3 regions of the Maridesulfovibrio frigidus DSM 17176 genome follow, and region 3 is predicted to be linked to each of the others. Evidence: predicted binding sites of a transcription regulator. Region 3 holds the regulator's gene; each other region holds the start of a gene.

Region 1 (3,281 bases), on a different contig from region 3:
ACATTTATAGACCGCCAAGGCATGCTTCAATCGACCAGTTGAAAGAAATAGTTGAACTTGCTGATCCCCCTAAAGTCGGCCTCGTGGGCACTGCTCTTACTGATTGGCCCGACCTTGTTCCATATATTAACTGGCTCAAAAACAGGAAAACAAAATTTTCGCTATCCTCAGTGCGAGCTGATGGACTTACAGTAGAATTGCTCGATATATTGAGAGCCTCCGGTGTGCGCACTGTTACACTAGCTCTTGAAGGTGCAAGCAAAAGACTGCGCGACTCTACAAATAAAAATTTAAAGGAAGAAGATTTCCTTAATGCAGTTGAACTATGCGCATCCAAAGGCGTAAACCATTTACGGATTTACATCATTGTGGGCTGGCCCGGTGAGACAGAAGAAGACTACGAAGAATTATCAGAAATGCTTGAGAAGATAGATCAGGCTCGCAGCCGTGGTCAGGGCAATAAGAAAAAACAATACATGCGCATCACCTTAGGAGCCAGTTGCCTTGTTCCAAAACCGTGGACCCCGTTGCAGTGGGCCGCGATGCCACCTGAAAAAGATCTCAAAGATATCCTGACTAAAGTTAAATCCCTCACTAAGAAATATAAGGGAATAGCATTTTCAGGCGATTCACCTTTTCAAGCGAGATTGCAGGGCATACTCGCTCGCGGTAATGAAGAACTACATAAATTTATTATGATCGCTGCCGAGAAAGGCGGATGGAAAAAAGCCTTCAAATATTACGAAGGCGACCTTGAAAAATTCATAGACCACAATTTAGATAAAGAAACCCCGCTCCCATGGGATTTCATTGATACGGGCATAAATAAATCATACTTATGGCGCGAATGGGAACGATACCAGAAAGCAGTATTAACTCCGCCCTGTCCAGCTAAGGGATGTGAAGAGTGTAAAATGTGTGGAATGCAAAAGTGGCTTAGCGAATAAACCACTCCCTACTAAGCATTGCACGTTCTCCTTACCACCTGCACTTGTGCAACCCTTTGTGCATATTCATGCACATACCTATAATCCAACCTTGACCTGTTTTCTATAATCACCTGCAATAATGCTACTTATTACTTTGGCACGCATACTGCTTTAAGTAATCCTGAGAGGGCAACAACATTTAACCGCAGGAGATCAGATGACAAAGAAAACCTTGATCCCATTATTAGCAATATTCATACTTTCAATCGCAGCTGTAGCTATGGCTCGTGGTGGTTACCACGGCGGCGGCAATTGGGACGCTTATGAACAACTGACACCTGAAAAACAGCAGCAAGTTCAAGCTATCATAAAGAATTACGAACCAACTTTCGAAAAGTTGAAAAGCCAACAGTGGGCAAAGCGTACAGAACTAAATGCTCTTGTCGAATCCGGCAAAGCAGATAAAGAAACAATCCACGCACTCGTGAAAGATCTCTCTGAAACAAGAGATAAAATGTATGCAGCCCATAAGCAGATGGCTTCAGAGATTGAAAAAGAAACCGGCCTGACATTTCCTGCAGCAGGAATGGGTCCTAGGGGTGGCAAGAACGGATGTGGAAAGAGGTCTCGCAGTAATTGCGGTGGCTCTGGATCACAGAACTGCCCCGGTCTTAACTCTTAAATGATTTAATTAGCGTTCATCTACACAGAATTAGGAAAACGGGTAAAAAGGAGGACTTTTCAGTCCTCCTTTTTTTGTTAATTGTACTTTCTATCATGGTAGTGTTTAAGCTATATAAATTTTGGTTTCAGTAATTACGTCAAAATTTTTCACTACAGGAGCATCCTATGTTTAGAAAAATCACTTCACTGGTAAGTTTTTTCTCGATAATCATCCTATCCATAACAAGTGTTGTTCTTTATCTCGTGCCTCAGGGCCGCGTTGCATACTGGGCAAATTGGAATTTACTTGGGCTAAGCAAAGAACAATGGGGCGACATTCATATATGTACAGGAGTTCTTTTCCTTGTCGCATCCATTCTGCATATCTGGCTGAACTGGAAACCTATTATGGCTTACCTCAAAAAAAAATCGGGTGCCGCAAACTTTTCTTCTCCTGCGTTTTTCATTAGTCTTATCATTACGCTTTATGTCGTCATTGGCGCCGTCGCAGGTGTACCACCTATGAATAATATACTCGAATTTTCTGCACATTTAAAAGATCAGGGCGCAGTAAAATACGGTGTACCGCCATACGGACATGCGGAGCTCAGCTCACTTGGTGTATTTTGCAAACGCATGGGTCTTGATGCTGATAAGGCAATAGCTTCTCTTAAAGCAGCACAGATAGCTGTTGAATCTCCGAAGCAGTCCCTCAAAGAACTGGCCGGAAAGGCAGGGATTACACCTAAAGAGCTACATGAAATAATACTAAAAGATCAGCCGGGTGCAACTAAGAAAACTGACTCCCATAAAAAGAATGAAGCTACACACGAAAACGATGCTAAGGCTAAACCAGCCCCTAAGAATGAAGCCCACGAAAACGGCGCAGCTGGCATGGGACTCGGCAAGCTGACTCTGGAACAATACTGTGAAAGACAGAATATCGAATTAAACACTGCTCTAGCAATACTTGAAAAAGAAGGTGCTGTTGTTGACAAGTCTACACCCATCCGAGACATTGCCGGAATGCTTGACATGAACTCTCCGCGAGAGATCGGAAAACTTCTACACCCCTAACGCAATAGAATATTTATGGAATTAAGCTCTAAAAGATCACATAAACTTCCGCTGGCTTTAGCGCTTCTGGCTCTGTTATTACTCGGAGCCGGAAGTCTTTACCTTACGTGGCAAAACCTGCGTCAAATGCAACAGACTGTATTTGAACACATGCTGCTTTCTGCAAAATCCATTACCCGAGGACTTGATATTCAGCTAGCCGAAGGGATGCGCAGAATGCGTCGACAAGGTATGAAAAGTCATCAGGCGCAGGAAAATCTTGCGCCAGCGGCAAGAGAGCTTTTTAGAGAAATGGTCGCGCAGGGAGACCTGCTATTCATCGGATTATATGGACCAGACGATAAGCCACTGATTATCGTTGGACAAAATAAAATAGCATCAAAATTCACTCCCCCCCCAACAATATTTAATATGATCCGGTCACTTAGAGAGTCCAGCACTCCGGTCATAATCAATGATAAGGCTTCCTTACTATATGGAACCGTTGGCCAACCTCACCTGCTGAGACTATATGGACATAAAGACCAGCGCTTCCTACCACCGCAGGAACGGCAAACCTACCTTTTGCTGGTGCTTAATGCCGAGAAACATCTAGCTCAATTTAAACAATAT
Region 2 (3,281 bases), 400 kb from region 3:
AGATTTTGCAGGTACCCGGAAAATCCGCATTTTTTATGATTCCGGCCATTAAATCAGCTCTGGACTTGTTTGACTATTCCGCGAAAGAGATCTCGCACATTGCGTGCATCTCTGGCCCCGGAAGTTTCACAGGACTGCGACTGACGTTTTCGGCTGCGGCTGGAATTATCTCTGGTAATAATGCACTTGTTGCAGGATTGGAATATCTTCCTCTACTTGCTGCCGGACCAGCAAAGTTTACAAACCAGCCGCTCTGGGTGGTAACTCACTCACGTAAAATGCAGGTTTATATTCAGGGATTTAAGCCACTTTCCGGCGAAGAAATATTCCCTGAGCCATTAACTCCAGTACTTCCTGTTCCTGCTAAAGAGGCTCTCGATATAATCAGATCTTACAAGCAGGAAAATGCTATTGTTTTCGGTAGCGGACTAACCAAAAACAAATCATTTTTTGATGAGTTTTTGTCTGCCAATCCACACCTCTCTACTCTTCCTCAAAGATTTAACAGCCCTGCAATTCCGGACATTCTTGAGCTCGCTAATAAGGCCGAATTTGGAAATGAAATGCCATTCCCACTTTACCTTAGAGGATCCGACGCAGAGGACAATCTTGAAGCTATAACTAAGAAACAGGGCATCCCACTCGAAGTTGCCAGAAAAATGCTGAAAGACATATCCCCTGTTTAGAATAAACTTAATCAACATAAGCCGTTATAAAGAGACCTTCATTATCTAGTGAAGGTCTCTTTTTTTGTTTAAAAATATAAAATATCATCCCCAGCTCTAAAGAATTCTAAAGACTAGACGATTAATTAGGCACGGAAGGACCAGATAGCTTTGTGAACCTGAGTTCCAAGGCAATGTTTTTGGCAAGGAAGCCAATTCTTACTTTCAAGGAGGAAAGCATGTCTTTAGTGATTAATCACAACTTAATGGCAATGAATGCGACCCGTAATTTGTCGGACTCGTATAACAATCTTGCAGTATCAACTCGTCGCCTGTCTTCAGGTCTTCGTGTTGGAACCGCAGCTGACGATGCAGCAGGTCTCGCAGTACGCGAAATTATGCGCTCTGATGTCAAGTCACTCAATCAAGGTATTCGTAACGCCAACGATGCAATTTCCATGATCCAGACAGCTGACGGTGCGCTCGGCGTTATCGATGAAAAGCTCATCAGGATGAAGGAACTTGCAACACAGGCCGCAACCGGTACCTATAACTCTGACCAGCGCTTGATTATCGATTCTGAGTATCAAGCAATGGCATCAGAAATCACCCGTATTGCTAACGCAACTGACTTTAATGGAATTCATCTTCTTAATGGTAACTTATCAGGAGCAGACTCTTCTCACAGTGGTGCCGGCCTGACCTCTACTGGTCCGGTTAAGGTTCACTTCGGGACCGGTAACGACTCTGCAGAAGACTACTACTATGTTGCCATTAACACAGCGACTGCATCAGCTCTTGGCGTAGGAATGGGCGCAAGCAATTCTATCTCCACACAGGCTCTTGCCCAGGCTTCTCTGGATAAGCTGAACAACGCAATCATATCTAAGGATAAGATCCGCGCTAACCTTGGTGCTACTCAGAACAGACTTGAAAACACCATTACCAACCTGTCTATTCAGGCTGAAAATGTTCAGGCTGCGGAATCCCGCATCTCTGATGTTGATGTCGCAACTGAAATGACCGAGTTCACTAAGAACCAGATCCTAACCCAGTCTGCCGTAGCGATGTTGTCGCAGGCGAATAACATGCCTAGAATGGCAATGCAGCTCATCGGTTAAATTTACCGCTGGTATGCTCACCTTTCTGAGCAAAAGTTTGATTAAAGAAAAAAGCCGGGTCGAAACGTTCGGCCTGGCTTTTTCACTTCAAACCAACTAAGGCCCCCCGCAAACCAGTAGTAAAACTGGCACCACCTTTGCATTACATGAGGCAAGTAAGAACCTAGGGAAAAATATTCCCGGAGACAAAAAAATGGCTGATTACACCTCAGGAAATATTAACTTCGCCGGCCTTGGTAGTGGCACGGACTTTCAGTCAATGATTGATGGTGTAGTCTCGCTTGAGCGTACTCACATCAATAGCCTTGAAACATGGAAGAGTTCATGGAACACTAAAGTTGACCGTTTTCAAGAGCTTGATACCGCCCTTCTTTCCTTACAGACTACCCTTAAGTCCATGGACACCATTGACGAGTTCATGAGCAGATCTGTGTCCACAACAGATTCAGACACCCTGACCTCTACAGCGACAAGTGAAGCTTTAGTTACAACTCACGCCGTTGAGATTAACCAATTGGCACAAAATGATATCCACGTAACAAGCAACGGCGCAGCTTCCGTTAAAGACTCAATTTTCCCTACTGCAGGATCATTTACTTTTTCATATCAAGGGGAATCGGTAACGCTCAGTAATATTGCAGCCGGAACCACCATGGAAGGGTTTGTCAATATGATAAACGCCCATGCTGACACCAGAAGTAAAATCAGGGCGACAACTATCGATGATGGTACATCCACTCATCTTCAAATTTATGGACTTGATCTTGGAGATGACAATCAGGTCATCATATCAAATACTACAGGTATGACCTTCAGCGCGGCAGATTTTGCTCAAACTCAAAATGCCCAAAACTCAAAAATGAAGGTAGACGGATTCCCCCCCGGGGCCGCAGACTGGATTGAACGCGACACCAACTCTGTAAGCGATGTAATTGATGGCGTAACCATCAACATGAAGCAAACTACTGGAGCTGGCGAGACCGTTAATATTGGTATCACTACAGACACAGCAGGAATGCAGGAAAATGTCCAAAAGTTCGTAGACCAGAATAATGCTGTCCGAAACATGATTAAAAGCCTTACGCAGATTGATGACAGCTCTGCAGAATCAGAAGGGTCTATCCTCACAGGTAACTATGGTGTAGAACTGCTTGTCGGGCAGCGTTTAAAGAACATCATGTCCAGTCAAGGAATTGGCTTTTCGTGGTACGAAGAGTCAGCTGGTGGTGATTTTACTGGCGACAAGTATTCCGCATTGTCCCAGCTTGGAATCATGACTAACGCAGATTCAGGCGGCGCAAACATGGGTCTTTTAGAACTTGATACAGACGTTCTAAATGCGGCACTTGCAGACGATCCATTTGCGGTCGCAGAAATTTTTGCTGCCAACAACAAAGGGGTAAGCGACTCCCCGAATGTTCAATACCTCTCACACATTAATGATGTGACCGAGGCAGGCACTTACAATGTTCAATACGAAGTATCGGGCGGACAG
Region 3 (3,281 bases):
AAAAATTGTGGCTAACGGCAGGGTTAAGGTTGTAATGAATAACCGCAAGGGTTCATGTGATACGCTTACCTATGTTGTAGCTGATTCTATCATATATATGGAAGGTAACGCGAAGCTTAAGGATGGTCCTAATCTTGTGCAGGGCGAACTTATTAAGTTCTATCTCAAAGATAACCGTTCAGAAGTTGTCGGTGGTAATAAGCCTGTAGAGGCTATTTTCTATACACCTAATAATGTCTCTCCATAGTAATTTAATGTTCAATTCTACAGGAATTATATGTCTTCGATAATAGCCACCAAGCTAGTTAAGAACTACGGGCAGAAAGAAGTTGTCCGTGGTATCAGCCTTAATGTTAAAGAAGGTGAAGTTGTTGGTCTACTTGGTCCTAACGGAGCAGGGAAGACTACCACTTTCTATATGCTTGTCGGTGTTGTGAAGCCCACTTCCGGTGATGTGTACCTCAATAAGAATCAGATTACGCGCTGGCCTTTGCATGAAAGAGCAAGACACGGCATTAGTTATCTTCCGCAGGAAAGCTCAATTTTCAAGAAACTTTCTGTTCGCAAAAATCTTGAAATAATTATCGAGCATACTGGATTATCCGGTAAACAAATCGGCAACAGAGCAGATGAGCTTCTAGATCAGCTTGGCATATTGCGCCTTGCAGACCAGACAGCGCTTTATCTTTCCGGTGGTGAACGTCGCAGGCTTGAAATTGCTCGAGCTTTGATTAATGACCCCAAATTTATTTTGCTTGATGAGCCTTTCGCGGGTATCGACCCTATTGCCGTTATTGAAATTCAGGACATAATCTCCTCCCTCAAAGATATGGGGCTCGGTATTTTGATCTCCGATCACAACGTGCGCGAAACCTTATCCATTTGTGATCGAGCCTATTTGGTATACGAAGGGCGTGTTATTCTTAATGGTGCACCTGAAAATATCGTTAAAAATACGAAAGCTCGCAGGCTGTATCTAGGGGATAGTTTTAGTCTCTGATCACTCCGTCCAGCTTAGCTTTTTCATGTTTTTTGCCTCCCTTTTTTCTCTCTTATCTTCTCCATATTTTCTCCCTATTTTTTTATAAATATACTCACGATTCATAAAATTTGGGTTTGCTGATTTACAGCAAGCCCGAACATTGGTACAGTTTTTTCATGTACATTGCATAAGATTAAAATATCCTGAAATTACGGATAAATCTGTACTATTTCTTGCATGGGTTTCTGGAGTGTGGCATACTTTAATCAAGAACAAATCCAATTAAATAATATTTTTTTTAAAGATTTGTTGAGCGAACGTTATTCAGCGGTTTAAAAAGTTTAAAAGATACTTTTAATTGTATCATAGGGTGGCACAGAATTATGGGACTGGAACTTAGACAACAACTCAAGCTTTCGCAGCAACTGGTGATGACACCTCAGTTGCAGCAGGCTATTAAGTTGTTGCAGCTTTCCAGATTGGAGCTGCTCGATACTGTTCAGCAGGAGCTTCTTGAAAATCCGATACTGGAAGAAGCCGAAGCTGTTGAACGCACAGACAGTGCGGATGCTGAATCCGGCACTGCCACTGCTGAAGAAGCAGAAATTTCACGTGATGCTGACTGGGAGAATTATCTCGGTGAGTTTTCGAGTACTTCCAAGCAGGCAGGCACTCGCGAGTCTGAATCTCAGGAAGAGGGGATGTCTTTTGAGGCTAGACTAACAAAGCAGACTTCTCTCGAGGGACACCTCGCATGGCAGATGTGTCTTTCTGATTTTACTGAGAAGGAAGTGGTCATTGGTGAGTGTATCTTAGGTAATCTCAGTGCAGGCGGATATTTGCGGATAGGGTTGGATGAAATTTGCGAAACCTGTTACGCTCAAATCGAAGATGTCGAAAATGTTCTTTCTCGAATACAAAGATTTGATCCTCTCGGAGTGGCAGCTCGTACTCCTCAGGAATGTTTACTGATTCAGCTTGAGGTTTTGAAGCTTGATGATGATCCTATACTGGTTTCTCTTGTCAAAGATCATTTGGAAGATCTGGAGAAGAAAAGGTATAAGCCTCTCGCAAGAAAGTTTAAGCTCAGTATGGAGGACCTGAAGAGTTATCTTGATCTGATGCAGACTCTTGATCCTCTACCAGGGGCAAGCTTTTCAGGGGGAGATTCTTTCTATGTCAGTCCGGATGCATATGTGTATGAATATGATGGAGACTTTGTTATAGTCTTAAACGAGGACGGTCTTCCAAAGTTGCAGATGAATTCTTTTTATGTAGAGACTCTGGCGTCAACCAAGGGTGAAGATAAAGAGTATTTTCAGGATAAGATGAGATCTGCACAGTGGCTTATGAAGAGTCTTTATCAGAGGCAGCGTACACTTTATAAGGTTTTGGATTCCATTGTAAGGTTTCAGCGGGGGTTCTTTCAAAGTGGTGTCACCAAGCTTAAACCGCTTATTCTCAAAGAGGTGGCAGAAGATATTGAAATGCATGAATCAACAGTTAGTCGAATAACTACCAGTAAGTATGTTTCGACTCCACATGGGATTTATGAACTTAAATTTTTCTTTAATAGTGCACTCGGACTTGATGATGGTTCTCAGGTCGGGTCCGAATCGGTTAAGGCTCTGATCAAACAGTTGATCGGCGATGAAAACAGTAAAAAACCTCTGAGTGATGAAAAAATTGCCGAGACGCTCAAGGACAAACTTGAGGTCAACATCGCCAGAAGGACTGTAGCTAAGTACCGGACTGCAATGGGAATTCTGTCCTCATCGAAGAGGAAAAAAGTATTCTAGCAGTTCAGTAGAGAGCATATTCACCCTTTATTCAAGGAGTTCCGTATGAATGTTGCATTTACCTTTAAGAACTTTGACGCTTCTGACCACTTGAAGGAATACGCTAACGCTAAGTTTGGTAAGCTTGATAAGTTTATAACAAACCCGGACAATACTGATATTCAGGTAAATTTGTCAGTAGATAAGTTTCGGCACGTTGCGGAAGTGGTCTTAAGCACTGATAACATTCATATCTCGGCCTACGAAGCCTCTGAAGATATGTACTCTACCGTGGATTTGGTTCTTGATAAGCTTGAAGTGCAGCTTAGACGCATGCGCGAAAAGATGAGAAGTCACAGGCGTAGGGACACAGCTCCTGCTCGTATGGACGTTCTTAGTTACCCTGAGCCAGAAGAAGAGAATAACGAACCTACTATTGTTGAGACTGATCACTTTGTGCCAAAGCCTATGTCTGTAGACGAAGCCGCAATGCAGCTTCAGACTCTTACTAGTGAGTTCCT

What was found. The regulator sigma-54, encoded in region 3, starts transcription at its own class of promoters, with help from an activator protein. The targets are predictions, from matches to a motif close to CTGGCACGGNNNNTGCTT.
Region 1: a site for sigma-54 is predicted at 1,084-1,101, ahead of BR06_RS0105130 (Spy/CpxP family protein refolding chaperone). Genes of this name have one in related genera too.
Region 2: a site for sigma-54 is predicted at 1,912-1,929, ahead of fliD (flagellar filament capping protein FliD). Genes of this name have one in related genera too.

Annotation. Positions count from the first base shown of each region.
Region 1 covers NZ_JONL01000002.1:197,126-200,406, forward strand. The annotation lists gene BR06_RS0105125 (radical SAM protein) at 1-947, shown strand, start outside; gene BR06_RS0105130 (Spy/CpxP family protein refolding chaperone) at 1,147-1,611, shown strand; gene BR06_RS19170 (DUF4405 domain-containing protein) at 1,779-2,669, shown strand; gene BR06_RS0105140 (two-component system sensor histidine kinase NtrB) at 2,685-3,281, shown strand, end outside.
Region 2 covers NZ_JONL01000001.1:412,101-415,381, forward strand. The annotation lists gene tsaB (tRNA (adenosine(37)-N6)-threonylcarbamoyltransferase complex dimerization subunit type 1 TsaB) at 1-686, shown strand, start outside; gene BR06_RS0101925 (flagellin N-terminal helical domain-containing protein) at 905-1,786, shown strand; gene fliD (flagellar filament capping protein FliD) at 1,980-3,281, shown strand, end outside.
Region 3 covers NZ_JONL01000001.1:7,352-10,632, reverse strand. The annotation lists gene BR06_RS0100075 (LptA/OstA family protein) at 1-247, shown strand, start outside; gene lptB (LPS export ABC transporter ATP-binding protein) at 278-1,000, shown strand; gene rpoN (RNA polymerase factor sigma-54) at 1,366-2,781, shown strand; gene hpf (ribosome hibernation-promoting factor, HPF/YfiA family) at 2,827-3,281, shown strand, end outside.